Regions from separate parts of the Dermacoccus sp. Ellin185 genome, predicted to be linked through region 3. Evidence: predicted binding sites of a transcription regulator. Region 3 holds the regulator's gene; each other region holds the start of a gene.
The links. Region 3 encodes LexA, which represses DNA repair genes until DNA is damaged. Its sites were predicted from a motif close to TCGAACANNTGTTCGA; they were not measured.
Positions count from the first base shown of each region.

Region 1: a site for LexA is predicted at 1,237-1,252, ahead of HMPREF0321_RS15190 (HNH endonuclease signature motif containing protein). Genes of this name have one in related genera too.
Region 2: a site for LexA is predicted at 904-919, ahead of HMPREF0321_RS07380 (HNH endonuclease signature motif containing protein). Genes of this name have one in related genera too.

Region 1 covers NZ_AEIQ01000131.1:4,366-6,629, forward strand. The annotation lists gene HMPREF0321_RS14435 (DUF664 domain-containing protein) at 87-566, opposite strand; gene HMPREF0321_RS17490 (VOC family protein) at 653-805, shown strand; gene HMPREF0321_RS17495 (VOC family protein) at 799-1,062, shown strand; gene HMPREF0321_RS15190 (HNH endonuclease signature motif containing protein) at 1,263-2,264, shown strand, end outside.
Region 2 covers NZ_AEIQ01000069.1:71,061-73,324, reverse strand. The annotation lists gene HMPREF0321_RS07390 (hypothetical protein) at 13-234, opposite strand; gene HMPREF0321_RS07385 (NUDIX hydrolase) at 304-714, opposite strand; gene HMPREF0321_RS07380 (HNH endonuclease signature motif containing protein) at 930-2,264, shown strand, end outside.
Region 3 covers NZ_AEIQ01000099.1:104,994-107,257, forward strand. The annotation lists gene HMPREF0321_RS15025 (LysM peptidoglycan-binding domain-containing protein) at 268-696, opposite strand; gene lexA (transcriptional repressor LexA) at 1,033-1,749, shown strand; gene HMPREF0321_RS11585 (Sir2 family NAD-dependent protein deacetylase) at 1,840-2,264, opposite strand, start outside.

The DNA of each region.
Region 1 (2,264 bases), on a different contig from region 3:
CGGGTGAGTCCGCCGGTCTGCCGGGCTGTGTGGCACATGGATCCGTCAATCCGACTTCATGGGCACGCAGCGTCTCGATCCGCGCCTCAGCCGCGCGCGAGCAGGACGTCGCGGGTGATCTCGAGGTGGCCAAGGTGCTGCGCGAGCTCCTCGACGACGTGCAGGAGCACGGCGCGGCAGTCGGTGACCTGATACGAGCGCGCCGGGGCGTCGACTCGGTCGGCCGGCGGGGCCACCGGGAGCGCGTCGAGGTCGGTGGCGGCGACGTCGTCTATGAAGGCCTGACGTTCGCGTGCGGCGCGTTCGACGAGCGTCGAGACGGGGCCGGTGGCGGTGAACTCAGCGTCGCGGTCGCGCGGAACGGTGCCCCCCAGGTTGACGGTGCTCGACCACCGACGCATCGCCCCGAGGCAGTGCGTCAGCAGCGCGTAGGGGCTGTTCGAGCCGGCGACGGGCAGCGTCGCGTTGGCCGTCGCGTCATCCATGTCGCGCACGATGGTGACGATCGCGTCGAACTTCGCCAGCACGTAGGCGAGGATGACGTCCTTCTCCGAAATCTGCGTCATGCCGCCAGTATGACGGCCCGTGGGCCTGCAGTTCGTGCCGGCGATTCGCCCCTGACGGCGAGGGAGACTCCGTCTACTGTGGCCGCATGAGCGATGCCCCCCAGCTGATGCAGACCGTCCTCGACGCGCGTGATCCGCGGCGCCTCGCGGAGTTCTATCGGCAGTTCCTCGGGCTGACGTATCGCGCCGGGACGAGCTACCGAGTGACGGCCCGGATGATGCCGACTGGCTCGTGCTGACGCACGCGGGCGGCCGCCGAGCGCTCGCGTTTCAACGCGACGAGGACCTCGAACCCACGACGTGGCCCGAGGGGCGCGTGCCGATGCAGATGCACCTCGACCTGACGGTGCCGGCCGTGGCCTCGCTCGAACGGCAGCGGGAGCGCGCCGTGTCGCTCGGCGCGACGCAGGTGCTCGACCGCTCCGATGACGACGATGAAGCCCTCTACGTCTTCACCGAACCCGCCGGGCATCCGTTCTGCGTGTTCGTGGCGTGACGGTTGGCTCAACCGAGGCTGCGCACCTCAAGTACCACGTGGTCCTGCTCGGCGCGTGCTGGCGGGGGAAGTAGGCGCGGCGTAGCCCCGTGAAGTAGCACGAGCCGGGCCGGACGTGCGGATCCCGAGGCCTCGCGCCATGACGGCATCTCTTCGCCTCGCAACTCGCCATGTTCGAACATATGTACTAAACTGGAGTCATGGACGAGGTCGCGCGCACCCTGCTTCGGCAGGCACGCAACCTCCCGGTTCTCGATCGGTTCGAGCTCTGGGAGGCGCTGAGTCACGCCCTCTTCGACGAGGCACTCAACGCCGAGGGCGCCTTCGTCGAACGTCCCGTCATGACGCTCGACGAGCGGGCCGCAGCGCTCGAGGAGGCCGCTGTCTCGCTCGAGCGCGCTGCTGCCACCGCGTCGCGGGTGTCACGCTCCGCGGACGCGACGATGCACGCTCTCGCCGCACGCCACCACACCGTCCATCGCGAGCGTGACGACATCGAGTGGGAGTCGATGGACGATCGCGACTACCCCCTGACGCCCGGCGAGTTCGCCGCGGCAGCGCTCGGCCCTGCCCTGGGCGTGTCCAGTTCTCACGCCGAAGCGATGGCCGCTGATGCCGAGCGCATCCGCCACTGCCTGCGTCCCCTCTTCGAGCAGGCCGGCGCCGGGCGTGCGCGCATGAGTTCGGTGGTCAAGATCAGTGATGTGCTGGCGCATCTCGACGACGCGCAGATCGCGGTGGCGTTGCCGCACCTGATCCACGCGAAGGCTGCCACCGCGGGCTCCACGGCGGCGAGCAACCGCACGACGCGAGTCCTCGACGCCCTGGGGTTGACCGAAGACGAGGACGAGATCGACATAAGGGCACAGCTCGGTGTCTGGTTCGCGCCACACCCCGAGCACCCGACCCTGACGGAGCTGCGCGCGGTCCTGCCCGCGCGCGACGCGGCGGATCTCAAGGCCGCCATCCACTCCCACGCACAGGAGCTTCGCGACTCGGCCCCGCACGTACTCGACGTCGCGCTGCGCGAACCGATCAATGCGCTGCGCGCGGACGCTCTCGTCCTGCTGGCGCTGGCCAACGTGCACGTCACACCGGTTCTGCACCTCCAGGTGCCTGTTGTGCGCTCTCGTCCCTCGGTGGCCGGTGGCGCGGAGGCGGTGGAGCGGGTTACTCACACCTCCGGGCCAACGCTCGACGGG
Region 2 (2,264 bases), on a different contig from region 3:
GGCGCCGCGTGGTCATCGCCCCTTGTTGCGAGGATGGTTGCGGGCCTGACGCTCATTGCCGCGGCGATAGTTGCCGGTGAGGCGCGCCATGATCTCCTGAGCGTCACCGTCCTCGACGTCTTCCAAGAAGTCCGCAGCACGCGCGCCCCTAAGAGTCGTCGCTGTGCGTCCGTGATGAGTGATGACAACGACGCCATCACGTTCGAGAAAGGCGAAGCCAGCAGGTTGGGGCATGCTCGACACGCTATGGGCGAGGCAGCCGACCGGCAAGCGAAATACGGTCACGCCACGCCGGGGCTGATGTCATTTGATCGCCCGCATGAGCCTGACGAGGTCCTGACACCCCGCAGGATCGGCCATGGCCAACCGGGGCAGTTCGCTCTCGGCGAACCAGCCGATGTCGTCGTGCTCGTCGGGCGCGATGTTGCGGGGGTTCCCTACCCAGCGCGTCGCGAAGAACGCATGCTTCAACAGGGCTGGATCCTTGCAGGCCATCGGAAATCGCTCTGCATCGATCACCGTCACTCCGAGCTCTTCGACGCACTCGCGACGGGCAGCGCACTCGGCGGACTCGCCGGGTTCGACGTGTCCCCCGGGCAGGTCCCACAGGTCCGGATAATTCATCCGGTTCGGGTGGCGGTGAGCGAGTAGCACCCTCGCGTCCCGAACGAGTGCCACGACGGCAATGTGCGTGGGCAGCGTCGCTGAGGCCATGGGATGAGTCAACCACCAGTCGCCTGTACCTCGTCTGCCGTCAGGCGGTAGACCAAGCGGGTGCAAACCAGCGCCGCCTGATCGCAGGGTTGCACGCGGCGGGTGCTCTTGTGATTCGTGATGCAGCCCTGGCGCGGAGGAAGGGCCGGCCAGTGGGTTCACTCACTATCCCTTTGACCCTACCAAGATTCGAACATGTGTACTAAACTAGTGGCATGGATCAAACGCTGGCAGTGACGGCCGAGACGGTCGCCGCCATGCCGTCCACCGAGCTGGTGGGCGCATGGGTTCTGCTGACGCGCGCGATCGCAGAGCAGGCGCTGGCCGACCCGGAGACATTGGCGCCCTGCTCGGGCGACGCGTTGCCGCGAACCTTCGATGAGCGCCACACGCGCACGTTCACGCTCCAAGCACGACTGGAAGACATCGCCGTTGCTGCGCAGGAGGTGACGAGGGCCGCCGACGCGGTGCTTCACGCCGTCGCCGTCGAACACGAAGACACGGTCGCCCAGCGTGCTCACCTCGACGAGGAGAACTATGGGCTCTGCGAACGCCCTCCGACCGCAGGCGAATTCGCGGGGGATGATCTCGGGAACGCCCTCGGGTGTTCGAGCGCCACCGCGTCGCGCCTCGCTGTCGACGGACGCATGCTCCGCGACCGCGCGCCCGCTCTGCACGAACTGACGCTGCGGGGAGCCTGCCGCACCATGGTGGCCGCCACGCTGGCGCGTGAGATGGCGCACCTCGACGACGAGTTGGCTGCAGAGGTGCTCACGGATCTCGTGAGCGGGGGAGCACACCACCTCAGCGTCGACGGTGCCCGCTCCCGGGCGCGCAAACTGCTGCACGACAGGCGGCTGGCGCAGACCGAGGCCGACACCCTCGACCCCCGTCGTGAGCACGGGCTATGGTTCACGCCCCACCTCGATTTCGACACCCTCACCGAGGTGCGTCTGATCATGGCCACCGAGGACGCTGCCCGTCTCCGCGCCGCGATCGAAGCGCACGCTCAGACGCTCAACGACCATGCGCCAGATCCACGTGACGAACTCGCGCGGTGGCGCGCCGCGAGCCACGTCAGTGTGGCAGGGAGTGGCACCGAACCCCTCGGCGCCGTTCGCGTCGACGCACTGCTCGACCTTGTCTTCGCGAACTCAACGGTCAACACCGTCATGCACCTCAAGGTGCCCGTCCACGCGAGCCCACCAGCGCCTTCCGACCGGCGGTTCGGAACGCTGGAGCCCCCTGCGTCGCTCGCCTCCGTCCCCAACTGCGGTCTCGACGAGGGCGGTCTTGATGAGGACGGTCTTGGTCGGCCCCGTCAGCACGCTGAGGCCGGGCCGATCGGCGTCATCACGCGACCCCTGGACACATTGGGCGCGGCCCACATCCCCGGCCTGGGCCACGTCGACGCGGCAGCCGTTCGGCGCGTCGCGGCGCTCGTCGACACCACGTTCACGATCGACCTCGTTGACGGTGCGTGGACGACGCTCGCGAGTTGCTCGACGACGTATCGTCCCGGCGCGCGAGTGGCGCGGCTTGTCCGTGAG
Region 3 (2,264 bases):
CACCCCGGGATTCCGGCCTCAGAGCGCAGATGCACATCAGCGGAGGCGAATCAACATCTAGGGGGAAGCGGGGGCCAAATCCCCACATGTAGAGATATTAGGCCCCTGAGACCCGACGCGCAACAGCACCGAGGCCGCGTCTACTCGCCCTGCGCAGCCTAGCGACGACCCCCGCCACTCGTGCGCCGCGGAATCCTGCGCCAGCCGGGGGGGAGGCGACTCACGCCCCCTCGAACCCTCGAACACGACGATGGCGATCGTCACACTTCACGGTGCGGGGATGATCACCTTCTGGCCGGCCTGCACCTGCGACGAGCCGAGGTTGCTCTCGTGCTCGATCGCGGCGACCGCCTGGTCGTTGCGCACGCCCGGCATCTCACGCGCCGCGATCTGCGAGAGCGTCTCCCCCGCGCGAACTGTGACCTCGTGCCGCTGCGTACCGTCGACACCGCTCGCCATCGCCCGGCCCGCGAGGATGGCCCCCGCCACGACGACGAGAGCCACGCACACGGCCGTGAAGCGACGACGGGCGAAACGAACGCTCTGAGAGTTCGTGACGACCTGCACCGCGCCACCCGTGGGCACGAGGTGGAGGTGCGAGCGGGATGCCGCAGCGTCGACCCGCGCCACGCGGCGCACGTCGACACCCGAACCCAGCACGGGCTCACGTCGAACTGCAGTACTCGAAGCAACCATCGAAACCACTCCTTCTCTCGGGACACCCCCGAGGCGCCGCCACACCGTCACCGGTGCGGCTTCCTCACACGACCCGGTCAGCCCGGAGGGACCGATCGAACACGCGTGCGATAGAACAACTGTACGACACCCGAACGTGCTTTCGAACGGCGCGCACGGATTTCTTCGTACACATTTTTGAAAACTGTGTGCGACACCGCGTACTGTGGGTGATGTCAGATACACAAGCACCGCGCACCGACAACCCCGTCATGGCGGGCATTTTCGCCCCGCCGGAGGGTGCACGTGTCGCCACCGCGACCACCGACGTGCGACGAGGACCAGGAGGGTCACACCATGGGTGACGTTCATTCGATGCAGGAGCGCACGCCGGGCAAGCTGACGCCACGCCAGCACAAGGTGCTCACCGTGATCCGACGTTCCGTCGACGAGCGCGGCTACCCCCCGAGCCTGCGTGAGATCGGCGAGGCCGTCGGTCTGACGAGCCCGAGTTCGGTGGCCCATCAGCTCGCCGCACTCGAGCGCAAGGGATACCTGCGCCGCGACCCGAACCGCCCGCGCGCCATGGAGGTCGTCTCCCCCGACTCGGGTGCGGCGACCCGCGGCTACCGCGGCAACGCCGTGTCTGCGCTATCCGAGTCGCAGCACGACGAGACGGGCTCGGGCGACGAGCGACCCACGCCGTCATACGTGCCGGTCGTCGGCCGCATCGCGGCCGGTGGCCCGATCCTCGCCGAGCAGGCCGTCGAGGACGTCTTCCCGCTACCGCGTCAGATCGTCGGTGACGGCGAGCTGTTCCTGCTGCGCGTCGTCGGCGACTCGATGATCGATGCGGCCATCTGCGAGGGCGACTGGGTCGTCGTGCGACGCCAGGCCGACGCCGCCAACGGGGAGATCGTCGCGGCACTGCTCGACTCGGAGGCCACGGTCAAGACGCTGCGCCGCAGCGAGGGCAAGACGTGGCTCATGCCCGCGAACGAGGCCTACTCCCCGATCGACGGCGACCACGCGAGCATCATGGGCAAGGTCACGGCCGTCCTGCGCAGCATCTGAGGCGCTGGCCCCGCCGCGCGGATCGGTCCAGCGTGTGGTTGCAACTCGACTCTCAGCCCCTTCTGCGCCCCGACGTTCGACGCCGAGACGTCAGGACGTCGCGAGGTCGAGCCCCAGCGCGTCGCACACGGCGGTGAGGGTCGGGCCGAGGGGTTCGCGCACGACGAGGTCGACCCGCTCCTCGCCACGCATCGCGCCGAGCCCGACGAGGGCGACCGGCTTCTGCTGCTTGAGGGCGGCGAGCACGAACCGGTAACCCGACATCACCTTGAGCGAACTGCCGAGCACGAGCACGCCCCGGCAGCGTTCCAGTGCCCGCATCTGCGCCTCCACGACCTCAGGAGCGACGGACTCACCGAACATGACGACGTCCGGCTTCACCGTCGTGGCCGTGCAGCGCAGGCACGCCGGCACAATGACACCGCGCTCCAGCTCGACCGCGACGTCCGCGTCGCCGTCGGCGAGCAGGCGCGCCTGCGTCGGCAGCTGGGGGTTGAGTTCGCGCAGGCGTACCT